4 regions of the Cellulomonas sp. NPDC057328 genome follow, and region 4 is predicted to be linked to each of the others. Evidence: riboswitches for the same ligand, from Rfam matches in the RefSeq annotation. Region 4 holds a riboswitch; each other region holds the start of a gene.
What was found. A riboswitch is a leader RNA that binds a small molecule or an ion and turns the genes downstream of it on or off. The one in region 4 is predicted to bind thiamine pyrophosphate.

Region 1 (7,103 bases), on a different contig from region 4:
CTCTTGCCCGACCCGTTGAGCCCGACGACGGCGGTCACCCGGCCGGCGCGCACGTCGAGCGAGACCCCGTCGACCGCGGTGCGGCCCCCGCGCCGGACACGGAGGTCGCGGGCGTGGAGGAGCACCGGGGACCCGGCCGGGGCGCGGGGGGACGACGGGGCCGGCAGGTCCCGCAGGTCGCGCACCCGCGCGGCGGCGAGCTCGGCCCACCAGGGCAGCCACGTGCCCAGCGCGGCGAGGTCGGGGGCCAGGTCGCCCAGCACGTCGCGGGTCGGACCGTCGGCGAGCACGCGGCCCGCCGCGCCGAGCACGACGACGCGGCCCGGCCCGGTGCGTGCACCGCCGGCGGCCCCGTCCGGGCCCTGCCCGCCCTGCTCGTCGAGCCGGTGCTCGACGAGCAGCGTGGCGCGCCCGGCCGCGGCGCGGCCCACCGCAGCGCCCACGGCGGCGGCGCCCGCGGGGTCCAGCAGCGCCGTGGGCTCGTCGAGCAGGAGCACCCGCGGACGCGCCGCCAGGACCGTCGCGAGCGCCACCCGCTGCCCCTCGCCGCCCGACAGCCCGGCCGTCCGGCGACCGTGCAGGTGCGCGGCCCCCACGGCGAGGAGCGCCGCGCGCACGCGGGGGCCGATCTCCTCCCGCGGGACGCCCCGGTGCTCCAGCCCCGAGGCCACCTCGTCCGCCACGGTCGGCAGGCACAGCTGCGCCCACGGGTCCTGCGTGAGCGTGCCGACGTCGCGGGCGACGCCGGCCGTCGTGGTCGTCGGCACGGCGGGCGCCCCGGGGGCGACCGGGGCGAGGACGCGGTGCCCGGCGACGCGCACGTCGCCCCACGTGGACGCGTCGACCTGCTGCGGCACGACGCCGGCGAGGGTGCGCAGCAGGGTGCTCTTGCCCGACCCGGACGTGCCCAGCACCAGCACCCGTTCGCCGGCGTCGACCCGCAGGTCCACGCCGGCGAGCACGTCGTCCCCGGCGTGCGGCCAGCGCACCCGCAGACCGGTCACCTCGATCACGCCGTCGCCCCGTCCACGCCGGCCTCGTCCACGCCGGGCCCGTCCGCGCCGGCACCGTCCGCGCCGGCACCGCGCGCCGCCCGCCGGGCACGCCGCTCGCGGCCCAGCGCCGTCTCGTCGAGCACACCGGTACGGGCGAGCGCGTCCCCGAGGACGCGCGCGAGCAGCCCGCACAGCACGACGCCGCTCACCACCTGCAGCCCGATGCGCAGCGCGAACAGGTCCTGCAGGTGCCAGCCGTACCGCACCGTGCCGAGCAGCGTGCTGGCGAGCCCGGCGCTGACGCCGCTCGCGACGAAGACCCACCACCCGTACCGCCGGTACCGGGTGAGCGTGAACGCCAGCTCGGCGCCGACGCCCTGCACGAGCCCGACGAGCAGCAGCATCGGCCCGACCGGCGAGGCGAGGAACGCGACCTCGACGAGCGCGGCCACCAGCTCGACGACCACCCCGACGCCGGGCTTGCGGACGATGTAGATCGCGAGGGGCGCGACGACCATCCACCCGCCGATGAGCACGTGCTGCGCCAGGTCGCCGAACGGCCCCATCGCGATCTGCAGCGCCGCCCACGCCTGCACCAGGGCCCAGTACAGGAACCCGAACACGACCGCGAGCACCGCCAGCAGCACCAGCTCGGAGAGCGTGAGCCCGCGCCGTGCCCGCACGTCGACGACCGGCGCGTCGGCGCTCCGGTCGGCGTCGACGCGGTCGGCGCCCGCGTCCGGCGCGACGTCGCGCCCGGCCGCGGTCACGGCGCCACCGCCGACGACGCGACGGACGGCGACCCGACGGACGGCGACCCGACGGACGGCGACCCGACGGACACGGTCACGTGCGTGACGACGTGCCGCACGTGCTCGCCGGTGCGCGCCCACGCCAGCGCGACCGTCCCGAGCACGTCGGCGAGGTCGCCGTCGAGCCGCGTGACGCAGTGCTCGGACGTGACGCGCACGCGCGTCCCCGCCTCGTCGACCGCCGCGAGCACGGCGTCGAGGTGCCCGCCCACGCCGAGCGGGTACAGAGCCCAGTGCGCGCTCGCGGGCACGCCCACGGGCGCCGGCGGGGCGAGGTCGACGGGGGCGAGGACGACGTCGTCGCCGAGGTCGCACGCGACCTCGCCGGGGCAGCCGCGTGACAGGTGGACGTGCGCCACGACGTGGCCGCCCTCGCGCGCGACCGCGGCGACGAGGTCGACGACGACCCGCAGGACGTCCGCCTCGGGGCCGCGCACGAGCGTCGACACGTCGTCGGTGACGACGTCGACGCCGGTGCGGTCGAGCACGGCCAGCGCACCGAGGAGCACGTCGGCGAAGTCGTCGCGGTGCGGGTGCACCGACACGCGGGCGCCCACCCCGAGGGCGGCGGCGCGCGCACGGGCCGCCGCGCCGTCGCCGGCGGGCGCGCGGAGCGGCGTCGCCGCGGGGGTCGGCGCGTCGGCGCCCGTCGGGTCGTGCGGGGCCGTCGCGGGCGGCGGGTTGGCGGTCGTGCGGGTCACGGGTCCTCCCGGGGTCGGGCCCCCGGGTGAGGACGCAGCCGGGGCAGGAGGACGCGACGCACCCCGGCACCCGTGCGCGTCCCGCCCCGGCGCGCAGCCGCGGGGGCGCGCGACGGGGACGAGGCGCGCCGCGGTCGCCGCGGCACGAGCCCTGCTCCCTACGCTGGTGCTGACCAGATCAGGTTCCACGGGTCAGCCGGTGGGACGACGGGCGTCCGGCCGGCACTCTCAGCGCTCCTGCGCTCCCCGGGGGCGTGTGGCGCCGACCCTAGCGCGGCCCGCGCCTGCGGCACCAGGGCGTCCGCGGTCCCGCGCCGTCCGCTGCACGGGTCGTCCGCGGAAGCCGCGGGGCCGGGCCCTGCCCGGCCCCACGGCTCAGTCGGTGATCGGCGTCAGCACGGCGATCCGCCAGGTCCCCGCGTCGTCGACGAGCTGGTAGATGAACCGCTCGGTCCGCTCGTCGCCGTAGCGCCAGGTCACGTCGGCCCAGACGCTGTGGCCGGTCTCCGCCACGACCCGCACGTCGGACGAGACGTCGTCGACCCCGTCGTACTGCTCCCACGCGCTCGTGAAGAACGCCTCGGTCTGCGACCGGTCGGCCACCGCCAGCGACTGGGCGGGGAACGCGATCAGCGCGGGCACCGCGTACAGCCCGGCGACCGCGCCGGCGTCGCGGGCGAGCAGCCCGCGCGCGTACTCGTCGAAGAACTGCTCCACCTCGGGGCGATCCGTCATGCCCTCCACGCTACGGGCGGGGCGTCGGACCGGCCTCCCGGGACGGGATCGCCGGTCCGCGCGAGGAGGACGGCGGTGTGTCGCCTCAGCCGAGCCAGCCGCGGCGCCGCCGGGCGCGGTCGATCGCCGTCACCGACTCGCGCTCCGCGGCGTCCGCGGCCGCCTCCGCCAGCCCGTGCAGGCGGCCCAGCGTGAAGGCGTTCTCGCCGTCGAGGTGGGCCTGCATCGCCATCCGGCGCAGGGAGGCCTGCCGCACGCGCGCGTCGTGGTGGTCGCCGAGCGCGGACTGCACGTCCTTCGCGCGACGTGCGGACCGGTGCGCGGCGCGGCCGACGGCGGACGCCGCCACCTCGCTCGCGTACCGGGCGCGGCGCGCGTCCTTGCGGGCCTCGTGCAGCGCGTGGTCGCGCGCGTCACCGGGTGGCAGGGCGAGGGCGCGCCCCACGGCCGCGTCGAAGCGGCGCCAGGCGCGGCGCGCCCGGCGGGGAAGGAAGCGGTCGGCCGGCTCGTCGGCGCGCGGACCGGCCGGGAGGTCCTCGGCGAGCGCGGCGAGCGCGGCCAGCGTGCGCCGGTGCGCCCCGGACGCCAGGTGCGTGCGCAGCGGGTCGAGCGCCGCGGTGCGGGCGGCGCGCCGGTCGTCGTCCACGCGCGTGCGGACCGGCCCGACGACGAGCTCGTCGGGCTCCCGCTCGAGGCCGCGCAGGAGGGCGTCGCGCTCGACCGCCGGGTCGCGCACGTCCCCGAGCAGCCGGCCCAGCGCCCGCAGGTCGTCCCGCAGGGGCTCGACGCGCTCGCGGTCCAGGACGGGCCGGAACACCCCGAGTGCGGTGCGCAGGCGCCGGGTCGCGACGCGCGCGTCGTGCACGGCGTCGTCGTCGCCCTGCTCGAGGCCGGGCCCGGCGGCGACGAGCGCCGCGACGGCGGCGGCCACGTAGGCGCGCACGTGCTCGCGGGCCGTGCCGTCGCGCGGCTCGGCGGAGGCGTGCGGCAGCGGCGTCGACGGCGCGTCCGACGTGCCGCTCATGCCGCGCCCTCCCCGTCGCCGTCCGCACCGTGCCCGGCCGCGACGCGCTCGTCGTCCCGCACGGGTCCGGGCGGCGTGCCGTCCCCGAACGGCCGGCCGCCCAGCGCCTCGCGACCGTGCGGGGTGAGCCAGCCGCCCACGAGCGGGCCGCGGGGCACGACGCCCGACGGGTTGATGTCCGTGTGGACCTCGTAGTAGTGCTGCTTGATGTGGACGAGGTCCACGGTGTCGCCGAAGCCCGGCGTCTGGAACAGGTCCCGCGCGTAGGCCCACAGCACCGGCATCTCGGTCAGCTTCGTGCGGTTGCACTTGAAGTGGCCGTGGTAGACGGCGTCGAAGCGCACGAGCGTCGTGAACAGCCGCACGTCCGCCTCGGTGATCGTGTCCCCGACGAGGTAGCGGCGGTCGCCGAGGCGCTCGGTCAGCCAGTCCAGACCGGCGAAGAGGCGGTCGTAGGCGCGCTCGTACGACCGCTGCGACCCGGCGAAGCCGCACTTGTACACGCCGTTGTTGACGTCGCGGTAGACGCGCGCGTCGACCGCGTGGATCTCGTCGCGCAGCGCCTCGGGGTAGAGGTCCGGCGCGCCGGGGCGGTGGTGCGCCGTCCACTCCGTCTCGAGGTCGAGCGTCATCTGCGCGAAGTCGTTCGTCACCACCATCCCGGAGGGGACGTCCACGATCGCGGGCACCGTGATGCCCCGCGGGTACTCCGGGTCCCGCGCGAGGTAGGCGTCGCGGATCCGCTCGATGCCGAGCACCGGGTCCACGCCGCCGGGGTCGAGGTCGAACGTCCACGAGCGCTCGTCGTGCGTCGGCCCGCAGACGCCCATCGACAGCGCGTCCTCGAGGCCGAGCAGGCGCCGCACGACCACCGCGCGGCTCGCCCACGGGCACGCGCGGGAGACCACCAACCGGTAGCGGCCGGCCTCCACGGGCCAGCCGTCGCGGCCGTCGGCGGTGATGCGCGTCGTGATGTAGCGGGTGTCGCGGTCGTAGTCCGCGCCGGGCGTCACGTACACCCCGGGCCGGTCGTGCGCGGACGTGCCGGCCGCGCCGGGGGCGTCCGTGGCGGTGCCGGCAGCGGCGCCGTCGGAGGGGGTCGTGCCGGTGGTCTGCGCGTCGTCGTCCACGCGCCCGATGATGCCCCGCGCCGACGCGCGCCGCAGCGGCTGGGTGCCGGGGCGGCTGCCGTCGCCCGCGACCGAGGGGGCCGTCGCCTGCGGCCGTCGGTGCCGCCGCCTACAGTGGCTGCGCGTCGGCGGACGCCGGCCACGGCCGCGGCCGTGCCACCCGCGGCGACGCGCCGCCCGACACCCGGGAGGGGACCGCGTTGCAGCCGGCCCGACCTCAGCCGACCGACCTCGACACCCCGCGCCGCCCGGTGCCCGTGCGCCGGCGCCGGCTGGTGACGCTCGTCGCGGCCGTCGCCGCGCTCGCGGCGTGCACGTCCGGCACCCCCGACGGCTCCGGACGCACGGACGAGGCCTCGCCGTCCCCGTCCGCGACGCCCGTCGCCGCGACCCTGCAGGCGTCGCCCCCGCCGGCCACGGTGGCCACGGGCTCGGACGCGAGCGCGGCCCTCCAGGTCTCGGCCGCGGTCTTCGCGACCGCGCCGGTCGTCGTGCTCGCCGACGCCGCGGACGTGCCGGGGCAGCTCACCGCCGCCTCCGCGGCGGTCGCGGTCGGGGCCCCGGTGCTGCTCACGGGCGGCGACGCGGACGTCGCCGGCGAGGTCGACCGCCTCGGGGCCACGGCGGCGCTCGTCGTCGGCGGCGCCGACACGTCGGTGCTGCCCGCGGAGGTCGACGCCGTGCCGCTCGCGGCGGGTGCGGGCACCGACGCCGTCGCGGCGGCGACCGGCCGGACGGCGGGCGACGACACCCCCGTCCCCGCGGGCGGGGAGGCGGCCGCGGTGCGCGCCCTCGCGGCGGACGCGGTCGCCGTCCTGCGCGCCGAGGGTGGAGCGGCACAGGCGCCGGACGGGACCGCGGACGAGCCGTCGGAGGGGGAGACGTCGGGCGCGGCGTCGGACGAGCCGTCCGTCGGCACGGCGGCGTCGGACGACGCCGCGGCGGAGACCGCCCGGCTCCCCGCGACGGCCTCGCCCGAGCCCGGGCCGGCAGTGCTCGGGCTCGTCAGCGGGCCGCAGCCGCTCGCCGCGCTGGCGACGCTGCGCGCCGCGGGCGCCGGCGTCGTCGACGTGCCCGGTGCCGACCCGCGCGCGACGTCGGCCGCGGTCGAGCAGGTCGCGGGCGCGCAGCCGACGGCCGTCGTCGCCCTCGGCGAGGCGTTCGGCACCTCCGACCGGCTGGCGGCGCGGGTCGCGTCCGCGCGCACGGGCGCGCAGCTCCCCGGTGGCGGCCAGCTCGTGTTCCCGGCCGCCGAGGGGCAGCCCGGCAAGAAGTACGTCGCCCTGTACGGGACGCCCGGCTCCGGCGCGCTCGGCGTGCTCGGCGAGCAGGACGTGCCGGCCACGCTCGCCCGCGCGGAGCAGCACGCGGCGCCGTACCGCGGCCTGACGGCGGACACGGTGGTCCCGGCGGTCGAGATCATCGCGACGATCGCGTCGGCGGGCCCGGGCGACGACGGCAACTACTCCAACGAGCGCCCGGTGGAGGACCTGCGGCCGCTCGTCGAGGCGGCGGGCGCGGCCGGCACGTACGTCGTCCTCGACCTGCAGCCCGGGCGCACGGACTTCGTCACGCAGGCCCAGCGCTACGCCGACCTGCTCGCGCTCCCGCACGTCGGGCTGGCGCTCGACCCGGAGTGGCGGCTGGCCCCCGACCAGGTGCACCTGCGCCAGATCGGGTCGGTCGGCGCCGACGAGGTGAACGCG
Region 2 (7,103 bases), on a different contig from region 4:
CAGCGCGGAGCGGCGCCGCGCGTCGGCGTCGAGCACCTCGTCGACGAGGTGCGGGTCCTCACCACGCGCCACCTGGCTGGCGCGCACGACATCGGGGTCCTCCCGCAGGAGCCGCAGATCGATCACGCGTCGACCCTACCGACCGGGGTGCGTGACGCGGTCCACGTCGGCCGTGCGCCCGCCCGGATCGCCGGACCTGTGCCTCCCCGGTACGTTCGCGCCATGTCCTGGGTCGAGTGGGTCTCCGTCGTCGCGGCGGTGCTGGCGGTGGTCGCGCTGGCGCTCGCCGGCACCGTGTACGTGCGGCAGCGCCGCCAGGCCGACGGCGACGACCTCGCCCACGCCGAGCCCGTGCAGCAGGTCGCGGCCGCGCCGCGCGAGGGCCGGCTCGTCGCGTTCGTCGCCAACCCCTCGAAGCCGGACGTGCCCGCGCTGCGCGCCGCCGTGTACAAGGCGGCGTCCGAGCGCTACCTGCCCGAGCCGCTGTGGCTCGAGACGACCGTCGACGACCCCGGCGTCGGCCAGGCCCGTGCGGCCGTCGAGGGCGGCGCCGACCTCGTCATCGCGGTCGGCGGCGACGGCACCGTCCGCGCCGTGGCCGAGGCGCTCGCCGGCACGGGCGTGCCCATGGGCCTCATGCCGCTCGGCACGGGCAACCTGCTCGCGCGCAACCTCGACATCCCGCTCAACGACCCGATCGCCGCCATGGGCGTCGCGATCGACGGCGAGGACAAGCCGATCGACGTCGGCTGGCTCAAGGTCGTCAAGTGGGAGTCGCAGATGGACGACGACATCGCCGAGGCGGCGGACGACATGCCCGACGACACCGACCACCCGCGCGACCACGTCTTCCTCGTCATCGCCGGGCTCGGGTTCGACGCGCAGATGGTCGCCGACGCGGACGACGACCTCAAGGCGAAGATGGGCTGGATGGCCTACTTCGTCGCCGGCGCCAAGCACCTGAACGGCCGCCGCCTGCGGCTGCGGGTGCGCCTGGACGACCAGCAGGCCGAGACCGTGCGCGTGCGCAGCATGCTCATCGGCAACTGCGGCAAGCTGCCCGGCGGCATCACGCTGCTGCCCGACGCGATCATCGACGACGGCGAGCTCGACGTCGCGATGATCGACACGCGCGGCGGCATCGCCGGCTGGGCGCAACTGTTCGGCGAGGTCGCGCTGCAGGGCGTCGGCGTGCGCAACGAGCTGCCCGCCAAGATCGGCCGCATCGACCACACCCGCGCCCGCCGCGTGCACCTCGCCGCCAGCCGGCCGGAGCCCGTGCAGGTGGACGGCGACATCGTCGGGCACGCCGCCGAGGTCGAGGCGCGCGTCGACCGGCAGGCGCTCGTCGTGCGGGTGCCGGCGGCCTGACGGCGCAGGTGCACTCCCCCGCGCCGTCAGTAGACGGGCATGGACGGGACCACACGCTCGGATGCGTCGACGATCGCCGACGCGAGGTCGACCGCGTCCTGCGCGTCGTCGAGCGCGATGCCTGGCGATTCGAGGGAGGGGTACTCGGCGGCGTTGCGGATCCGACGTAGCCAGTCGAAGTGCCGCAGCGTCGGGCCGAGCGGCGGGTCGAGCTGAGCCAGCACGACGTCGAGCAGGACGGCGTGGGCGCCCGGTAGTGCACGCGCACGGAGCCCTTGGACGGCAAGCACCGCGGCCAGCGACTTCCGAGCGGCGTCATAGGCCACCTGGAACGCCGCAGTGGGATCCGCAGCGGCGGATGCCGCCGCTGTCCCCAGATGCGCACGGGCCTGCGTGAGCAGCAGGTCGGCCAGCTGTCGGCTTGCCGCCACGCGCTCGATCCGCCCATCGGCGATCAGCCGATCCACCTCTACGCGACCACGCTCCCAGCGGACGATCATCGTGAGAGCTCCAGGCGTAGGAGGGGACGTTCTCTGACCGTGCGGACGAACGGGTCCTCGTCGGACAGCCACGCCGAGCGACGTAGTCGATGGATGGTCACCGGAACCCTGAGCGCGTCCTCGGCCTCGGCAGCGACGTCGTTGAGGCGTACCCGCGGCACGTCGCCGATGACGAGCACGTCGACGTCACCGGGCTGATCCCCAGGGACGCCCGTGAAGCGGGCGGCCCAGGAGCCGTAGACGTAGGCCTCCTCCACCTCGGGCACGGCCGAGAGGAGGCTCTGCAGCACCGCGGGCGGGCCGTAGGTGGCGGCGATGATCTCGGTCAGGGGTCGGCGGAGCCGGTAGTCCGGGTTCGCGTGGACGAGCCGTGCGCGGCCGACGCGCGTGTCCCCCAGGACACCGGCCTCCACCAGCCGAGACACCTCTCGATGGACCACGGTGGGCTGTTCCCCGGTCAGGCGCGCGATGTCGGCGAGGGTGAACTGCTTCTCGGGCTGGAGCAGCAGCAGTGCCAGCACCGTCGCTTGCGTGTGCGACCTGAGGTAAGGCGCCAGTGCGGGCGGCGGCATTCGCATAACCTGACGATATCGTCACGTTATCGGATCCCGCAACGGCGTACGCTCGCGACAGCACTTCTCACGCCGCGTCGGTCATCGCCTCCTGCGGCGAGGTGGCCGCGCCCACCGCGACGAGGACGCCCCCGACCGCGAGCAGCGCCGCCACGGGTGCGACGTCGCCGGACGCCGCCTGCAGCGGCGGCAGCCAGAACGGGTACAGCGCCGGCAGCACGATCGACAGGCTGTACGCGGTGCCGTAGCCGCTGGACCGGACGGCCGGCGGGAACCGCTCGGCGAGGTAGGCACCGATCGGCCCGTACGCGGAGACCGTCACGACCTGCAGCACCGTCACCAGCACGACGAGGGCCCCGGGCGACGCCGGGCCGGCGAACGCCGCGAGGTACGTCGCCGGCGCCAGGACCGCGGCCGCGACACCGAACCCGGCGAGGAACCGGCGGCGGCCCACGCGCGTCGACGCGTGCCCGCTCGCGACCATCGCCACCGCCGAGACGGCCGTCGCGACGAGCATCGTGCGCGTCACCGCCGCGCCGTCGAGGCCGGCGACCACGCCGAGCTGCGACGTGACCACGGTCACGCCCATGGTGGTGAACAGCCACAGGCCCGTCATCAGCACCATGAGGCGCCACAGCCGGTGCCGCTCCGCGCCGACCAGCACGGTCGTCAACGGCCGCGCGGCCGGGGCGGCCGCCGCGCGCTCCGGGGTGTCGCGCACGTGCCGACGGAAGTGCACGACGGCGGCGAACGCGAGCACCGCGCCGACCACGAACGGCACGCGCCACCCCCACGCGGCGTACCCGTCGGCGCCGAGCACGCCCAGCAGCACCAGGACGAGAGCCGCGATCGTCGCGTTGGCCGCCGGCGACATCGCCATGACCAGCCCGCTGACGAACCCGCGCCGCCGCGGCGCCGACCACTCGATCGCGAGCGGCACCGCCGACGTGTACCCGCCGCCGATGAGCACCCCGCTGACGAACCGCAGCGCCACCACCGCGAGCAGCACCGCCTCGTGGCTCATCGCCGCGACCGGCAGCGCCGCGATGAGCAGCGTCGTCACCCCGAGGCCCAGCATGCTGGCCCGGGCGACGACGGCCCGCCCGACCCGGTCGGCGAGCGACCCGAGCAGCGCGGCCCCGAGCGGGCGGCCGACGAGGGTCGCGACGAACACGAGCCCCGCGTACGTGACGACGGCGCGGGTGCCGTAGAGCTCGGCCGCGACGGGCGCGAGCGCGAGCACCGGCAGGAAGATGTCGAACTGGTCGACGTAGTTGCCGAGGACGCCGCCGCGCACGGCGGCACGGGCGGGGTCGGCACGTCCCGGGGCCGGGTCGGCCGGCGCCTGCGCGCCGGGAGTGGGCAGGACAGGACGGACCTCAGGCATGGCACTCCCTACGCCGGCATGACCCGGACAGGTTCGGACGGTCGACGGCCCGACAGCCGTCCTCTCAGCCCGCTGGTGCGGGCTCCCGTGTGGTGGTGGCGGCGATGCTAGCGACGCCGGGCGCAGCGCTGCGGGGGCGTCCACGGGCGGCGTCGTGCCCGGTCCGCACCTGGCGGCGGCCGAAACGGTTCGGGCCTGGTGGGGGCGGCGGGACGGCCGGAGTATCGACGGCAGCGCCGCCCGCCGCGGGCCGGGCGCAGTCCGACGAAGGAGTCGACCGATGCCCCGCTCCGCGCCGCAGCACGTCCCCGCCGGCGGGCCCCGACGCCGCCGGACGTCGCTGGTCCTCGCCGTCGCGCTGGCCGCCTCCGGGCTGGGCCTGGCGTCCACCGGCCCCGCGGCGACGACCCCCGCCGCGCACGCCGCCGTCCTGCCCTACCAGGACGCCGCGCTGCCGACGGCGACCCGGGTCGCGGACCTCCTCGGCCGCATGACGGTCGACGACAAGATCGGCCAGATGACGCAGGCCGAACGGGCGGTCGTGACGCCGGGTGACATGACGACGTACCGGCTGGGGTCCGTGCTCTCCGGCGGCGGCTCGGCGCCGACACCCAACACGACGGCGGCCTGGGCGGACCTCTACGACGGCCTCCAGCGCGGGGCGCTGGCGACCCCGCTGCAGATCCCGATGCTGTACGGCATCGACGCGGTGCACGGGAACAACAACGCGCTCGGCGCGACGATCTACCCGCACAACATCGGCCTCGGCGCGACGCGGGACCCGCGGCTCGTGCAGGACATCGGGCGCGCGGTCGCGGAGGAGGTCACCGCCACGGGCGTGGACTGGACGTTCGCGCCGTGCCTGTGCGTCGCCCGGGACGACCGGTGGGGGCGCACGTACGAGTCGTTCGGCGAGGACCCCGCGATCGCCTCGGCCATGGCCTCGATGGTGACCGGCTTCCAGGGCGAGCGGCTCGGCGGGCCGGCGTCCGTGCTGGCGACGGCCAAGCACTACCTCGGCGACGGCGGCACGGTCGGCGGCGACGACCAGGGCGACGTCCGGGCGACCGAGGCCGAGCTCCGGGCGGTGCACCTGCCGCCGTTCCGGGCCGCGGTCGAGCGGGGTGTCGGCTCGGTCATGCTGTCGTACAGCAGCTGGAACGGCGTCAAGATGCACGGCAACCGCTACCTGCTCACGGACGTCCTCAAGGGCGAGCTCGGGTTCGAGGGCGTCGTCGTCTCGGACTGGGCCGCGATCGACCAGCTCGACGGCGCGCGGGGGTTCACCGCGCAGGAGGTCGCCACGGCGGTCAACGCCGGGCTCGACATGATCATGGTGCCGAACGACTACCGGACGTTCCTCGGGCACCTGCGCCAGGGCGTGCAGAGCGGTGCGATCCCGATGTCCCGCGTCGACGACGCGGTGCGCCGTGTCCTCACGCAGAAGATCGAGCTCGGCCTGTTCGAGCGGCCCTTCGCCGACCGCTCGTACGCCTCGACGGTCGGCAGCGCCGCGCACCGCGCGCTCGCCCGGACCGCGGTGCAGAGGTCGCAGGTCGTCCTGAAGAACACGGGCGTCCTCCCGCTCGCCCCGACGGGCGGGAAGGTGTGCGTCGCCGGGCGCAACGCGCACGACATCGGCAACCAGAGCGGCGGCTGGACGCTGTCGTGGCAGGGCGCGAGCGGGGCGACCGTGCCCGGCACGACCATCCTCGAGGGCGTCCGCGAGGTGCTCGCCGGGCGCCGCACCACGACGTTCGCGGCGGACGCGGGCAACGTCGACGCGTCGTGCTCCGTGGCGGTCGCGGTGGTCGGCGAGACGCCGTACGCCGAGGGCGAGGGGGACCGCCCGAACGGGCTCGCGCTCGACGCCGTCGACACCGCGGCACTCGACCGCATCCGGGCCACGGGGGTGCCGACGGTCGTCGTGCTCGTGTCGGGGCGCCCCCTGGACGTCTCCGGCATCCTGCCGTGGGTGAGTGCGCTCGACGCGGCGTGGCTGCCGGGCAGCGAGGGCGCCGGCGTCGCGGACGTCCTGTTCGGCCGCGTCGCACCGACCGGGACGCTGCCGGTGTCCTGGCCGGCCTCGGCGACGCAGCAGCCCGTCAACGACGGCGACGGCCGGACGCCGCTCTTCCCGCTCGGCGCGGGGCTGACGTGGTCGGTCGACGGGACGGGCCCGACACCCTCCCCGACGCCGACGGCCTCCCCGACACCGACGCCCACCGTGACCCCCGCGCCGACCCTCACCCCGACGCCCACCGCGACGCCCTCACCCACGCCCCCGCCGACACCGACGCCGACGTCGACCGCGACGCCCGCGGCGTGCACCGCCGCCTGGCGCACGGACAACGCCTGGGGCAGCGGGTTCACGGCCACCGTCACGGTCCGCTCCACGGGCACCGTGCCGCTGCGCGGCTGGCGCGTCACGTGGGCGTGGCCGGACGGCACGCAGCTCGCGCACGGCTGGAACGCCACGTTCGGCCGCAGCGGCGCGACGCAGACCGCGGCGAACGCGTCCTGGAACGGCACGCTCGCGCCCGCGGCGTCCACCGCGTTCGGGCTGCAGGGCACGTCGGCCGGCGCGGCGCCGGCGCCGCTGCTCACCTGCACCGCGACCTGACCCGTCAGGGCGCCTCGCCCGCGCGCAGCCGCGCCAGCCACGCACGTGCCTCGACGAAGTCCGCGTCGGCCGTGCCGACGTGCACGGTCGGGGCGACCGCGTCCGCGCGCGGGTACGAGCCGAGGAACCGCACGTAGGGGCAGCGCCGGTGCAGGCCCATGAGCGCCTCGCCCATGCGCTCGTCGGTGATGTGCCCCTCGGCGTCGATGGAGAAGGAGTACCGGCCCAGCGCGTCGCCGATGGGGCGCGACTCGATGCGGGACAGGTTCACGCCGCGCACGGCGAACTGCTCGAGCATCGCGAGCAGGGCGCCCGCCTCGTTGTCGGGCAGGTGCACGACGAGGCTCGTCTTGTCGGCGCCGGTGCGCGGCGGCACCGCCCCGGGCGGGCCGACGACGACGAACCGGGTCAGCGCCGACGCGTTGTCGGCGACCTCCTCGGCGAGCGGGGTCAACCCGTACGTGGCGACGGCGGCGGGCGGGACGAGCGCCGCGTCGAACGGCAGCGCGTCGGCGTCCCCGGCCGCGAGCGCCTCGACGAGGAGCGCGGCCGGCGCGGTGTTGCTGGTCGCGGGCACGTGCACGGCCCCGGGCAGGTGCGCCGCGAGCCAGCGGCGGCACTGCACCCACGCGTGCGGGTGCGCCGAGACG
Region 3 (7,103 bases), on a different contig from region 4:
CGAGGCGCACGGCGGCGGCGCGGAGGGGGAGGTCCGGTGACGGTGGAGCGGTGGACCCTCGTGGCCGACGTCGTGTCGGTCGTCTGCCTGCTGGGCGGGGCGTTCTTCGTGCTCGCGGCGGGCGTCGGCGCGCTGCGGTTCCCCGACCTGCTGTCGCGCATGCACGCGGGCACCAAGCCCCAGACGCTCGGGCTCGTCCTCGTGCTGGTGGGTCTCGCGCTCCGGCTGCGGGAGGGCGGCGCGGTGTGGGCGCTCGTGCTCGTCGCGATCTTCCAGATGCTCACCGCCCCGGTCGCCGCGCACATGGTCGGTCGGGCCGGCTACCGCACCGGCAAGGTGCGGCACGACCTGCTCGTCGTCGACGAGCTCACGCGCGACCTCGAGGAGGCCGGCGGGGGCACGACCGACGACCCGGAGGCGGGCGAGCGCACGGGACCGGACGCGGAGGAGCGGGTCGACCCCGCCGCGCCCGGCGGCCCGGGGACGCGCTGAGGCGGCACGACCGGACGGGCGGGGCCGGGCGTCAGCGGGCCTCGAGCAGGGCGATGAACTCGTCCGCCATGGCGAGGCGGCGCGCGAGGTCGGCGCGGCGCTCCCGGGCGGCGACGACGTAGCCGTCCAGCTGCGCGCGCAGCGAGTCGTCGACGTCCCCGGCCGCGAGGCGGTCGGTCACGGCGAGCAGGTCCGCCATCTCCTCGAGCGAGAACCCGAGGGGCTTCATGCGCCGGATCAGCAGCAGCCGCTCGACGTCGGCGTCCGTGTACAGGCGGAAGCCGCCGTCGGTGCGGCCGGACGGACGCAGCAGGCCGACCTCGTCGTAGTGCCGCAGCGTGCGCAGCGACAGGCCCGTGCGCTCCGCGACCGCGCCGATGTGCATGGTCGTCGCCTGCGAGCCGTCGGTCATGGGCACATCCTGCCGGGTCGTCGGCCACCGCCGGCCGGGACGGTCGACCCTACCCTCACGTGAGGGTAGAGTTGCCGCCGCCCCAGGGCGCCACGCCCTGCCGTGCCCGACGCCGCGCACGGTCCCCGCCCCGCATCACCCCCGGAAGGGGACAGCTGTGCCTGCCGACACGCCCCGCGAGCCCGCGCCCGTCGTCCCGCGCGCCGACCCGGCGCCCACGCCCGTCCCCGTCGACGGCGCCCCCGAGGCGGACGCCACGTGGTCCGTCCGCTCCGCGCTGCGCTCGCCCGCGCGCCTGCGCACCGAGGTGCTCGCCGGGCTGGTCGTCGCGCTCGCGCTCATCCCCGAGGCGATCGCCTTCTCGATCATCGCCGGCGTGGACCCGCGCGTCGGGCTGTTCGCGTCGTTCACCATGGCGGTCACGATCGCGGTCGTCGGCGGGCGGCCGGCGATGATCTCCGCCGCGACGGGAGCCGTGGCGCTGGTCGTCGCGCCGGTGGTGCGCGACCACGGCCTCGACTACCTCCTGGCGACCGTGGTGCTCGCGGGCGTCCTCCAGGTCGTGCTCGGGCTCGCCGGCGTCGCGCGGCTCATGCGGTTCATCCCCCGCTCGGTGATGGTCGGCTTCGTCAACGCGCTGGCGATCCTCATCTTCACGTCGCAGCTGACGCACCTGGTCGACGTGCCGTGGGTCGTCTACCCGCTCGTCGCGGCGGGGATCGCGATCATGGTGCTGCTGCCGCGGTTCACCACGGTCGTCCCGGCGCCCCTGGTCGCCATCGTGCTGCTGACCGTCCTGGTCGTCGCGGCGGGCATCGCCGTGCCGACCGTCGGGGACGAGGGCGCGCTGCCGGAGAGCCTGCCGTCGCTCCTCGTCCCGGACGTGCCGTTCACGCTCGAGACGCTGCAGATCGTCCTCCCGTACGCGCTGGCGATGGCCGTGGTCGGGCTGCTCGAGTCGCTCATGACGGCGAAGCTCGTCGACGAGGTCACCGACACGCACTCCGACAAGACGCGCGAGGCATGGGGGCAGGGCGTCGCGAACGTCGTCACCGGGTTCTTCGGCGGCATGGGCGGCTGCGCGATGATCGGCCAGACGATGATCAACGTGAAGGTGTCGCGGGCGCGGACCCGCATCTCCACGTTCCTCGCGGGCGTCTTCCTGCTCGTGCTGTGCGTGGGCCTCGGCGACGTCGTCGCGATCATGCCGATGGCGGCGCTGGTCGCCGTGATGGTCATGGTGGCCGTCGGGACGTTCGACTGGCACTCGCTGCGCACGCTGCGCCGCATGCCGCTGTCCGAGACCGCGGTGATGGTCGCGACCGTCGCGGTGACCGTGGCGACGCACAACCTCGCGTACGGCGTGGGCGTCGGCGTGCTCGTCGCGACGGTGCTGTTCGCGCGGCGCGTCGCGCACCTGACGACGGTCACGCGGCTCGACGCGGCGGACGACGACGGGGAGCGCGTGTACGCCGTCGAGGGCGCGCTGTTCTTCGCGTCCTCCAACGACCTGGTGCACCGGTTCGACTACGCCGGCGACCCGGCGCGCGTCGTCGTCGACCTGTCCCGGGCGCACGTGTGGGACGCGTCCACGGTCGCGGCGCTCGACGCGATCCGGCAGCGCTACGCCGCCCGCGGCACGGAGGTCGAGTTCGTCGGCGTCAACGCCGACAGCGCGGCCCGCCTGGACCGCCTGGCGGGCCGCCTGGGCGCGGGCCACTGACGCACGCGCGCCCGCCGATCCCCCACCGGACGCGAGGTCGCGGGTTGCGTGCAAGGTCGCGGTTTCCAGCCCGCGACCTCACACCGAACCCGCGACCTCGCAGCGGACCCGCGATCTCACAGGGGCCGCGAGGGTGAGACCGGCTAGCGGGCGATGAGCTTGGCCGCGCCGCGGGTCGCCAGCACGCGCGACAGCGCGACCACCGCACCCGTGATGACGGCCGCCACGGCGACCTCGGAGAAGTTGATGTCGTCGTCGGTCGAGTCCGGTGCCGGCGGCTTGTGGCCCCGGGCCTTCTCCCAGCCGAGCTCGACGACCCTGTGCGCGACCCACGCCGCACCGAGCGTCACGCCCATCCCGACGAGCTTCGCCACCATCGACTTGTCGTTGTCGCCCAACGCGTCCTCCCAGGTCGTGCGCCGTGTTGCGGTGCTGGCACGACGCTAACGGGGTGCGGGGCACTCCGCAGTCCGGTGGGCGCCGGGCGCCGCTGCGGACCCGGGGGCCGGGCGTCGGACGCGTGTCCGACGACGTCGGTGCACGGGTCTAGGATCGCGGTGAACGACAGGGGAGCGTCGGGCGTCCGCGAGGACGCGCTGGACGCTGAGAGTGCGGACCACCGCAGACCCTCGAACCTGATCCGGGTGATACCGGCGTAGGGAGTCGGGCTAGCTCTTTCCCCGCCGGTCGTGCGTCCCCGCGGGTGCGTGCGTCGGCGTGGGACCCCTCCGCACGACGACGGAGGACACGACCACATGACCCCCCGCACCCGCACCGGTGCCCGCACCCTCGCCCTCGCCGGCGTCGCGTCCCTCGCGCTGAGCGCCTGCTCGGCGGTCGGCGGCGGCGCCGACGACGCGTCCGGCGACCCCAGCGGCAGCGCCGACGCCGGCACGGTCACGCTCGTCACGCACGAGTCGTTCGCGCTCGCCGAGGGCCTGCTCGAGCAGTTCGAGGAGGAGTCGGGCCTGACCGTCGAGGTGGTGCAGCAGGCCGACGCCGGCGCGCTCGCGAACCAGCTCGTGCTCACCAAGGACGCCCCGCTCGGCGACGTCGTCTACGGCCTCGACAACACGTTCGCGACGCGCGCGCTCGACGAGGGGGTCGTCGTCCCGGCCGACGTGACGGCACCCGCCGCCGAGGACGCCGCCGCCTACGCCGTCGAGGGCGACGACGAGGGTGCGCTGATCGCGGTGGACTACTCGGACGTCTGCCTCAACGTCGACACGACGTGGTTCGCGGCGCAGGGCGTCCCCGAGCCGACGACGCTCGAGAGCCTCCTCGACCCGGCGTACCGGGACCTGGTCGTCGTGCCGGACCCCGTGACGTCGTCGCCGGGCCTGGCCTTCCTGCTCGCCACCGTCGGCGCGTACGGCGAGGACGGCTGGACGGGGTACTGGGCGGGGCTGCGCGACAACGGGCTCAAGGTCGCGAGCGGCTGGGAGGAGGCCTACTACACCGACTTCACCGCCGGCGGCGGCGACGGGCCGCGCCCGGTCGTCCTGTCGTACGCGTCGTCCCCGCCGTTCACCGTCCCCGAGGGCGGCACGGAGCCGACGACCCGCGCGCTGCTCGACACGTGCTTCCGCCAGGTCGAGTACGCGGGCGTGCTCGCGGGCGCCGAGAACCCGGAGGGCGCGGCGCAGCTGATCGACTTCCTGCTCTCCGACGAGGTGCAGGCCGACATCCCGACGTCGATGTACGTGTACCCGGTGAGCTCGGCCGTGGAGCTGCCGGAGGAGTGGACGCGGTGGGCGCCGCTCGCCGAGGAGCCGTTCGAGGTCCCGGCCGCGGACATCGACGCGCACCGCGAGGAGTGGCTGACGCAGTGGTCCGACACGGTCGTGGGCTGACGACCCGGCCATGACGACGACGCTCGAGCGGGCCCGCCCCGCCGCCGCACCCCCCGGGGTCCGCGGCGGCGGGGTGCCGCTCGGGCGCGTCCTCGCGTGGGCGGCCGCGGTCGCGGCGCCGCTGCTGTTCCTCGGCGTGTTCTTCGCCTGGCCGGTCGCGGCGATCGTGGGGCGCGGGTTCGTCGCGGACGGCGTGCTCGACCTCGGCGGGTTCGCCGACGTGCTGTCCCGGCCGCGCACGTGGCGGATCGTCGGGCAGACGCTCACGCAGGCGACGCTCGGCACGCTCGGCGCGGTGCTGCTGGGCGTGCCGGGCGCGTACCTGCTGCACCGGTGCACGTTCCGCGGGCGCGGCGCGCTGCGCGCGTTCGTCACGGTCCCGTTCGTGCTGCCGACCGTCGTGGTGGGCGTCGCGTTCCGGTCGCTGCTCGTCGAGGGCGGCCTGCTCGGCGGGCTCGGGCTGGACGGCACGCGGACGGCGATCGTCCTCGCGCTCGTGTTCTTCAACTACGCCGTCGTCGTGCGCACGGTCGGCGGCCTGTGGGAGCGGCTGGACCCGCGCGCCGAGCAGGCCGCGCGGTCGCTGGGTGCGTCGCCGTGGCGCGCGTTCCGCACGGTGACGCTGCCCGCGCTCGCGCCGGCGATCGCGTCGGCGGCGTCGCTGACGTTCCTGTTCTGCGCGACGGCGTTCGGCACGGTGCTCGTGCTGGGCGGGCGGCAGTTCGGCACCGTCGAGACCGAGATCTGGGTGCAGACGACGCAGTTCCTCGACCTGCGCGCGGCGGCCGTGCTGTCGGTGCTCCAGCTCGTCGTCGTGGTCGGCGCGCTCGTGCTCGCCGGCCGGGCGCGGCGCCGCACCGAGCGCGCGCTCGCGCTCACCGAGCCCGTCGACGCGGCGCACCCCGTGCGGATGCGGGACCCGCTCGACGCCGTCGCGGTCGCCGTCACGGCGGTCACCGCGGTCGGCCTGCTGGCGCTGCCGCTCGTCAACCTCGTCGTCCGGTCGCTGCGCACGCCCGACGGCTGGGGGCTGGACAGCTACGCGCGGCTCGCGCAGCCGGCGGACGTGCTGCGCGTCAGCGCGCTCGAGGCCACCGTGACGTCGCTGCGGGTCGCCCTCGACGCGACCGTGCTCGCGCTCGTCGTCGGCGGGCTCGTCGCGCTCGTGGTGTCGCGGCGCCCGCGACGGCCGGCCGGGCGGCGCGCCGTGGCCGGGCTCGACGCGCTGTTCATGCTGCCCCTGGGCGTGTCGGCGGTGACCGTGGGCTTCGGGTTCCTCGTCTCGTTGGACCGGCCGTTCGGGCTGCCGCTGGACCTGCGCACGTCCGGCGTGCTCGTGCCCGTCGCGCAGGCGGTGGTCGCCGTGCCGCTCGTCGTGCGCACCGTGCTGCCGGTGCTGCGGGCGATCGACCCGCGGCTGCGCGAGGCGGCGGCGACGCTCGGTGCCGCGCCGGGGCGCGTCCTGCGGACCGTGGACCTGGCCGTGGCGGTCCGCTCGCTGGGCCTCGCGCTCGGGTTCGCGTTCGCGGCGTCGCTCGGCGAGTTCGGCGCGACGTCCTTCCTCGCCCGGCCGGAGAGCCCGACGCTGCCGGTCGTGATCTTCCGGCTGCTCGGCCGGCCGGGCGTCGACAACTACGGCACGGCCCTGGCGGCGTCCGTGCTGCTCGCGGCGCTGACCGCGGGGATCGTGGCGGTGTGCGAGCGGCTGCGCACGCCGGGCGTGGGGAGCAGCTGGTGAGCGACGGGCTGGGCGTGCGGGACGTCGTCGTGCGGTACCCGGGTGCGGCGCGCGCCGCCGTCGACGGGGTGTCGCTCGACGTGCCCGTCGGCGAGGTGGTGGCGCTGCTCGGCCCGTCGGGGTGCGGCAAGTCGTCGCTGCTGCGCGCCGTGGCGGGGCTCGAGCCGCTCGCCGGCGGCGACGTCGCGTGGGACGGCGTCGGCGTCACCGGCGTGCCCGTGCACCGGCGCGGGTTCGGCCTGCTCTTCCAGGACGGCCAGCTGTTCGGCCACCTCGACGTCGCCCGCAACGTCGCGTACGGGCTGGCCGAGACCCCCCGCGCCGCGCAGGCCGCGCGCGTCGCGGAGCTCCTCGACCTGGTGGGCCTGCCCGGCACGCAGCGCCGCGACGTCGCCACGCTCTCGGGCGGCGAGCGGCAGCGCGTCGCGCTGGCCCGCGCCCTCGCGCCGCGCCCGCGCCTGCTGCTGCTCGACGAGCCGCTGTCCGCGCTCGACCGGTCGTTGCGCGAGCGCCTCGCGCTCGACCTGCGCGACGTCCTCGTCACCACCGGCACCACCGCGCTCTTCGTCACGCACGACCACGACGAGGCCTTCGCCGTCGCCGACCGCGTCGCCGTCATGGACGCCGGGCGCCTGCTGCAGGTCGCCGCGCCCGCGGAGCTGTGGTCGCGGCCGGCGTCGCGCCGCGTCGCGGAGTTCCTCGGGTACGAGGCGTTCGTCGACGTGCCGGCCGACCCCGCGGCGGCGCCCGCGGCGGTGCGCGCGCTCGTCGGGGCGCTCGACCCCGTGCCCGTCGCCGGCACGACCCTCGCGCTCGCGGCGGGTGCGTTCGTCGTCACGACGGGCGGTACGGACGGCGTCGCCGCGGAGAGCGGCACCCCCGACG
Region 4 (7,103 bases):
ACGCCCGCCCCGCACGCGACAGCCGGTCGCGGTGCAGCTGCGCCTCGACGTCGAGGCAGCGGCTCGCGCCGCGCGCCCAGAACGCCTGCGCGGGACCGTCGGGCGCCAGCTCGCTCGCCCGCGCGAGCACGCGCGAGTACGCCGCGAGGTACAGCGCGTCCTGGTGCAGGTACGCCTCGAACGCGTCGCTCGCGAGCGTGCCGTCCGCCAGCGCACGGACGAACGGCAGGTCGTCGCACGCCGCGCGCAGGTCCGCCACGGCGTCCCACGCCGCGTCGCCGAAGGGGCGCGCGCCCAGGGTCGGCGCGTGGTGCAGGTGGTCCACCGGTCCGCGCCCGGAGCCGACCGCGAGCGCCTCCCCCGCCGCGATCGCGCCCGTGAGCCACGCCTTGGCCTCGCGCACGGCCGTGACCCAGTCGGGACGGCGCGGGCGCAGGGCGGCGACGGCCGCGGACAGCGAGCAGCCGGTCCCGTGCGTGGACGTCGTCGCGACGCGCACCGCGTCGAGCTCGACGACCGTCGTCGCGTCGACGACCGCGTCGGGGCTCGCGTCACCGTCCAGGTGCCCGCCCTTGAGCAGCACCGTCACCTCCGACGCCTGCGCGAGGCGACGCGCCTGGCCGACGGCTTCGCGCCACGTGCGCGCGGTCGGCTCGCCGAGCAGCACGCCGAGCTCGGGCAGGTTCGGCGTGACGAGGTCCGCGTGCGCCACGAGCCGGCGGACGGCCTCCTCGGCGTCGCGGTCGAGCAGACGGTCGCCGCTCGTCGCCACCATCACCGGGTCGAGCACCACGACGGGTGGACGCGTGCGCGTGAGCCACGCCGCGACCTCGTCCGCGACGGCGCGCGTGCCGAGCATGCCGATCTTCACGGCGTCGACCGTGACGTCGTCGCTCACCGCGTCGAGCTGCGCGCGCAGGAACGCGACGTCGGGCACGTGGACGGCCCGGACGCCGTGCGTGTTCTGCGCGACGAGCGCCGTGACGACGGCCATCCCGTAGGCGCCGTGCGCCGCGAACGACTTGAGGTCCGCGTGGATGCCCGCGCCCCCGGTGGGGTCGGTGCCGGCGACGGACAGGACGCGGACGCGGTGCGCGCTCACCGGGTCACCGCCGGCACCGCGGCACGGGCCCAGGCGTCGACGAGCGCCGCGGCGGCGCCGCCGGGGTCGGGCGCCGCGCACACGGCGCTCACCACCGCGAGGGCGTGCGCGCCGGCCCGGCGCAGCGTCGGCGCGTCCGCGGCGGACAGCCCGCCGATCGCCACGACGGGCAGCGCGGTGGCGTCCGCCACCGCGCGCACGCCGTCCGCCCCGAGCGCCGGCCCGGCCTCGGGCTTGGTCGGCGTGAGGCGCACCGGTCCGGCGCCGACGTAGTCCGCTCCCGCGGCCTCGGGCAGGAGGCCGGGGCGGCCGACGGACACGCCGACCACCGCGTCGGGGCCGAGCAGCGCGCGCGCGTCGGCCACCTCCAGGTCGGACCGGCCGACGTGCACGCCGTCGACGCGCGCACCGCGCGACCGGGCGGCCAGGGCCACGTCGGCACGGTCGTCCACGAGCAGCACCGCGGGCGGCGCGTCGCGCAGGGCGTCGGCGACGGCGACCGCGAGCGCGACCTGGTCGCGGACGCCGGCGTGCTTGGCGCGCAGCTGAACGGTGCGGACCCCGGCGCGCACGGCGGCCAGCGCGACGGCGGCGGGCGCGTGCCCGGCCGCGGCGCACACGTCGGCGTCGAGCACGAGGTACACGCCGTCGGGCAGCCGGCTCATGCGGGCACCGCCACGCGCGCCGCGACGACGAGCCGCTCGGCGAGGTCCGCGCCGGTGAGCGCGTGCAGCTCGTCCAGCAGCGCCGGGACGAACGAGCCCGGCCCCCGGGCCACCTGCGCCGCACGCTCGGCCGCCACCCCCAGCGCCGTGCTGGCACCCGCACCGGCGGTGAGCGGGTCCGTCACGGCGGCGAACGCCGCGACGAGCCCGCCGAGCGCGCACCCCGCGCCGGTCACGGTGGTGAGCAGGCGGTCGCCGACGGCGAGCCGCACCCGCGTGCGCCCGTCGGTGACGAGGTCGACGGGCCCGCTGACCGCGACCGCGCCGCCCGTGCGGAGGGCCAGCGCGTCGGCCGCCTCCGCCGCGGCGTCCACCTCGTCCCCGGCGTCGACGCCGCGCCCGGCGGTGGTCAGGCCCGCGAGCGCGCGGACCTCGCTGGCGTTGCCGCGCACGACGGCCGGTCGCTCCGCCACCAGGCGGGCCGCGAGGCGGGTGCGGACCGACAGCACGCCGACGGCGACGGGGTCGAGCACCCACGGCGTGCCGGCACCGGCGGCGACGGCGACGGTCGGCGCGACCGCCGCCCGCTGGTCGGGACCGAGGGTGCCGAGGTTCACGAGCACGGCGCCCGCGACCGCAGCCAGCTCCTCGGCCTCACCGGGTGCCGAGGCCATGGCCGGCGACGCGCCGATCGCGAGCAGGGCGTTCGCCACGAGGTTCGTCGTCACCTCGTTGGTCAGGCACTGGACGAGCGGGGTCCGGGCCCGCAGGTCGTCGAGGGCGAGCCCCGCGCGGGCGGCGAGGTCCTCGGGCGGGCAGGGGACGGCAGGCGTCGTCATCGCGACATCCCTTCGCTCGTGCTAACGAGATCAGGTTCGACGGGTGTGATCTCAGCCCTGCCTGGTGCAGGGCACCCCGTGTCGCCGGCCACCGTAGCGCAGCGCGGGCCCCGCGCGGACATACCGGACCACCTGGCGGACCCGGCCGGTCGGGCGGCCGGGCGGGAGGCCGCCGTGCCCGGGGACGACGACGGGGGTGGGCCCCGTGGACCCACCCCCGTCGCCGCGCGCACGGGTCAGCGACGCACGGTCACCGTCCGGCTGGTGCTGCCCTCGACGTTCGCCGCGTCGTCCGGCACGAACACCGCGGTGAGCCGGTGCGTGCCGCGGCCGAGGTCGCGCGGCAGCGTGCCGACCGCGATGCCGAGCACGACGTCGGCCCGCGCCACGACCCGGTCGCCCTCGCGCAGCTCCACCGTGCCCGAGGGCAGGCGGAGCGTGTCGAGGCGGACCGTGGCGACCCACGCCGACGGCAGGAACGCGAACGGCGAGGAGAGCACGTTCAGCGTGGTGCTGCTGCCGACCTTCTCGACCGTCACCGTGACCGGCGCCGACTCCGAGCCGCCGACCGTGTCGGTGCCGGCGTACCGGGCGACGACGTCGTACGTCCCGGCCGGCGTGCCCGCCGGCAGGGTCAGCCGGGCCTGGCCGCCGCGCAGCGGCGCCGTGCCGAGCACGGTCTCCCCCGCGACGAACGTGACCTCGCCGGTGACGGGCGCGTCGGCCGTCACCCGCGCCGTCAGGCGCACCCGCGGCGCGAGGTCGCCGTGCACCTGGCTGTCCGGCTCCGCGGTGAGCGTCGTCGTGGACGCGGGCAGGCCGGCCTCGACGACCAGCGGCACCGTCACCGTCGTGCCGCTCGGCTGCGCCACGAGGGTCAGCGTCCGCGTCCCGGGCTCGGTGCCCGCGGGCACCGTGACCGTGACCGCGCCCGACGCGTCGGGCCCCTCACCCCGGGTCAGCGTGGCGGTCCCCAGCGCGACGTCGTCGAGGCGCACCTCGAGCGACGTGTTGTCCGGCGCACCGAGGCTCGTGAGGTTGAGCCCGGTGACGGGGAACGTCATCTCCGCGCCGGCCTCGACCGGGTCGAGCGCCGGCACGCCGACCGCCCGCTCCCGGAAGTCCGGCGTGAGGCCGGGGTTCGCCTGCAGGTACGCGATCCACGCGTCCCGGTCGACGAGACCGGAGTCCGCCGTGTCCTGCCCGTCCTCGAAGACGCGGAAGTTGTCGCCGCCCTGCGCGAGGAACGAGAAGGTGCCGATCCGGTACTCGGCGTCCGGGTCGAGCGGCGCGCCGTCGACCGTCACCGACGTGATGCGGTCGCCCTGCGGACGGGACGCGTCGTACGTGTACGAGACGTTGTCCGACAGCCCCAGCTGGAGGTAGGGCCGGCTCGGGACGTTGCCGTCCTCGTCCGTCTGCCACTGCTGCTCGAGCATCGTCTCGACCTGGGCGCCCGTGAGCGTGGTCGTCCAGAGGTTGTTCACGAACGGCAGGACCGCGTTGGCCTCGGCGTACGTGATCGTGCCGTCCGGGGCCTGGAACAGCTCGTTGCGCAGGCCGCCGGGGTTGACGACGCCAATCTGCGCGCCGCCCCGCTCCGGGGCGTCGAGCGTGTCGAGCAGCGCGTCCGCGACGAGGTTGCCGAGCGTGGACTCGCGGCTGCGGTCGTCGCGGCCCGTGCTCGGCAGCGGGCCCGGGCCGACGTAGCGGCCGTCGACGTAGGAGCCGCCGGCGTACGCGGTCGTGATGTCCGCCGTCACCGAGCCCACCGGCTGGTTGCCGACCTCGGCCGCGTACGCGAGCGCCGCGGCGACGATGCCCTGCACCTCGGCCACGCGCGGGAAGGCCGCGACGAGCTCGGCGTCCGCCGTGGTGGTGCGCGCGACGTTCTCCGCCGTGGACGCCGTCACCTCGCCGGACCCGCGGTCGTAGGTCAGGACGACCTTGCCGAGGAACTCGCCGTAGGAGCCGGTCTGCAGCACCGGCCGCGTCCCGTCCTCGCCCGGCACGGGCGCCTGCCACGCGTACTGCTTGTGCGTGTGCCCGGTGAAGATGACGTCGACCGCGGCGGACGTCCCCGTGACGATGTCGGCGAAGGCGCCGCCCGCGGCGACCTCCTCCTCGAGCGTCGCGCCGTCGGGCGTGCCCGCACCGGCGCCCTCGTGGTACTCGGCGACGAGCACGTCGGCCTCGCCGTTCGCCTCGTCGCCGTCGGTCAGCTGCGCCGCGACGCGGTTGACCGCCTCGACGGGGTCGCCGAACTCGAGCGACGCGACGCCGCCCGGGCTGACGAGCGTGGGCGTCTCCTGCGTGACGGCGCCGATGACACCGACCGTGACGCCGGCCATGTCGAGCAGCGCGTACTCGTCGAGCGCCGGGGTGGTGGTGCCCGCCTGGTAGACGTTCGCGCCCAGGTAGGGGAACTCGGCGTTCTCGCCGCCCGCGATCACGCGGTCGACGAGGTCGTCGTACCCGCCGTCGAACTCGTGGTTGCCCACGGCCGACGCCGCGAGGTCGAGTGCGTTCAGCACGTCGATGGTCGGCTGGTCCCGCTGGACGGAGGACGCGAACAGCGACGCGCCGATGTTGTCGCCCGCGGAGAGGAACGCCGCCGCGCCGCCCGCCGCCTCGGCCGCCGCGCGCTGCTGCTCGACCGTGCCCGCCACCTTGACGGTGTTGCCGTCGATGCGGCCGTGGAAGTCGTTGACGTTGAGGAACGTCAGGTCGACCGGGCCCGTGTTCGCGTCGCCGACCGTGAGGCCGACCACCACCGGGTCGTGGTCCGACGACCGGTACGGGCCCGGGTCGTGGTACGTCGTGCCGTGGTAGCCGTAGCGGCTGTACTCGAGCGCGATGGACTCGCCGGCGTTGATCTCCCAGACGTCGGCACCCGTCGCGCGGCCCGCGGCGGCCTCGTTGAGCAGCACGTGGTCGAGCGAGCCCGACAGGCCCTGGAACGAGTAGCTCCACTGCCCGGGCGCGAGCGTGCTCACGGCGTCGACGTAGCCGGCGTCGTAGAGCACCTGCAGCGGGTCCTCCCGCGTGTAGGCGTTGAAGTCGCCGACGAGCGCGACGGCCTCGGCGTCACCCTGCACGGTCGGCACCCAGTCCCGCAGCGCCGTCGCCTGCCGGACGCGCGACTCGTTCGACGCGCCCTGGCCGTCGCCGGCGTCCGCGTCGCCCGGCCACGGGCCGGCCGAGCCCTTGGACTTGAAGTGGTTGACCACGACGAGGACCGCCTCGCCGCCGCCCACGGGCGTGAACGCCTGCGCGATCGGCTCGCGCGCGTTCTGGAACGCCTCGCCGTCGTCGCTCTGGTCACCGAGGGCGCGCGAGGCGCCCGTGGGGGACACCGCCGCCGGCTGGTAGATGAGCGCGTTCGTGATGACGTCCTGGCCGGACGGGTCCGGCAGCTCGTCCGACGACGGCACGAACGCCCAGCGCTCCTCGCCGGCCGCCGCGTTGAGCGCCTCGACCAGCGTCGCGAGCGCCTCGTCGGCCACACCGTCGACGCGCGCGGAGTTCTCGATCTCGAGCAGCCCGACGACGTCCGCGTCGAGGCCGTTGATCGCCGCGACGATCTTCTCCTGCTGGCGGGCCAGGTCGTCCGGGTCCCAGGCGCCGCGCTGGTCGCAGCCCTCGTCCACCGTGACCGGCTCGCCGCCCGGGGTCGTGTACGCCTCGCACGACGGCGTCTGCGCGCCGAGCGTCGTGAAGTAGTTGAGGACGTTGAACGACGCGACGGACACGTCGCCGCCGACGGCCTCGGGGGCCGCCGTGCGGTCGTCCTCGAACGTCGCCGGAGCCGTGCCGCCTGCCGTCAGCGGGGCCGTCGGGTTCAGCTTCCAGGCGTTGTTGCGGTAGTCGACGACCACCGGGGCGACGAACTGGACCGCCGCGCCGACGCGGACCGGGTTCTCGGTGGAGACGTACGGCGGCGTGAGGCCGCCCGCGTCCTGGCCGAGGAAGTTCGTCGTCGCACCGTCGTCGAGCGTGACGCGGCGCGCGGCGTTGTCGGCGGCCACCGCGGCGGCCTCCGGCGTGCCGGGGCGCGCAACCTCGGTCGGCTGCAGCAGCGGCGTCGTGCCGGTCGCGAGCCCCACCTCGCCGTACTGGTTGGTGGAGTAGGTGTTGGAGACCGTGAGGTCGCCCGTCGGCAGCAGGAGCATCGACTCGAGCGCCTCGCGCGTCGCGTCGTCGGCGGGCCACGCGCCCTCGACGGGCGCCGGGGCCGGGGCCGGGTCGAGCACCGCGACGTCGGCGGCCGCGCCGACCGTCAGCTGCGTGAGGCCGTTGAACTCGGCGACCTCGCCCGTGACCCGCAGGTGCTGGCCGACCTGCACGTCCCCGGCGGTGGCGGCCGAGAAGACGAAGAGCGCGTCCGACGACGTCCGGCCGGCGGGGGCGCCGCCACCCGTGCCGGGCGTCTGCAGGACGTACCCGCGGAAGCCGCCCGTCGGGTACGCGGCGGTCACGACACCGGTCGTGGTGACG

Region 1: linked by a shared signal. The riboswitch ahead of ACFUMH_RS09975 (YkoF family thiamine/hydroxymethylpyrimidine-binding protein) and the one ahead of thiM (hydroxyethylthiazole kinase) in region 4 are both predicted to bind thiamine pyrophosphate.
Region 2: linked by a shared signal. The riboswitch ahead of ACFUMH_RS08290 (MFS transporter) and the one ahead of thiM (hydroxyethylthiazole kinase) in region 4 are both predicted to bind thiamine pyrophosphate.
Region 3: linked by a shared signal. The riboswitch ahead of ACFUMH_RS02455 (thiamine ABC transporter substrate binding subunit) and the one ahead of thiM (hydroxyethylthiazole kinase) in region 4 are both predicted to bind thiamine pyrophosphate.

Annotation. Positions count from the first base shown of each region.
Region 1 is NZ_JBHUZW010000044.1:17,101-24,203, forward strand. Features, by position in the region: gene ACFUMH_RS09965 (ABC transporter ATP-binding protein) at 1-1,013, opposite strand, end outside; gene ACFUMH_RS09970 (ECF transporter S component) at 1,010-1,765, opposite strand; gene ACFUMH_RS09975 (YkoF family thiamine/hydroxymethylpyrimidine-binding protein) at 1,762-2,508, opposite strand; TPP riboswitch at 2,663-2,758, opposite strand; gene ACFUMH_RS09980 (hypothetical protein) at 2,884-3,243, opposite strand; gene ACFUMH_RS09985 (CHAD domain-containing protein) at 3,329-4,267, opposite strand; gene ACFUMH_RS09990 (glutathione S-transferase family protein) at 4,264-5,286, opposite strand; gene ACFUMH_RS09995 (hypothetical protein) at 5,649-7,103, shown strand, end outside.
Region 2 is NZ_JBHUZW010000033.1:7,821-14,923, reverse strand. Features, by position in the region: gene serS (serine--tRNA ligase) at 1-126, opposite strand, end outside; gene ACFUMH_RS08305 (diacylglycerol/lipid kinase family protein) at 223-1,371, shown strand; gene ACFUMH_RS08300 (HEPN domain-containing protein) at 1,398-1,871, opposite strand; gene ACFUMH_RS08295 (hypothetical protein) at 1,868-2,449, opposite strand; gene ACFUMH_RS08290 (MFS transporter) at 2,511-3,830, opposite strand; TPP riboswitch at 3,819-3,929, opposite strand; gene ACFUMH_RS08285 (glycoside hydrolase family 3 N-terminal domain-containing protein) at 4,111-6,453, shown strand; gene pheA (prephenate dehydratase) at 6,458-7,103, opposite strand, start outside.
Region 3 is NZ_JBHUZW010000006.1:59,606-66,708, forward strand. Features, by position in the region: gene ACFUMH_RS02430 (monovalent cation/H+ antiporter complex subunit F) at 1-40, shown strand, start outside; gene mnhG (monovalent cation/H(+) antiporter subunit G) at 43-492, shown strand; gene ACFUMH_RS02440 (MerR family transcriptional regulator) at 524-904, opposite strand; gene ACFUMH_RS02445 (SulP family inorganic anion transporter) at 1,062-2,627, shown strand; gene ACFUMH_RS02450 (DUF4235 domain-containing protein) at 2,771-3,025, opposite strand; TPP riboswitch at 3,184-3,306, shown strand; gene ACFUMH_RS02455 (thiamine ABC transporter substrate binding subunit) at 3,383-4,480, shown strand; gene ACFUMH_RS02460 (ABC transporter permease) at 4,491-6,218, shown strand; gene ACFUMH_RS02465 (ABC transporter ATP-binding protein) at 6,215-7,103, shown strand, end outside.
Region 4 is NZ_JBHUZW010000147.1:451-7,553, forward strand. Features, by position in the region: gene thiD (bifunctional hydroxymethylpyrimidine kinase/phosphomethylpyrimidine kinase) at 1-1,102, opposite strand, end outside; gene ACFUMH_RS17545 (thiamine phosphate synthase) at 1,099-1,767, opposite strand; gene thiM (hydroxyethylthiazole kinase) at 1,764-2,606, opposite strand; TPP riboswitch at 2,597-2,695, opposite strand; gene ACFUMH_RS17555 (ExeM/NucH family extracellular endonuclease) at 2,843-7,103, opposite strand, start outside.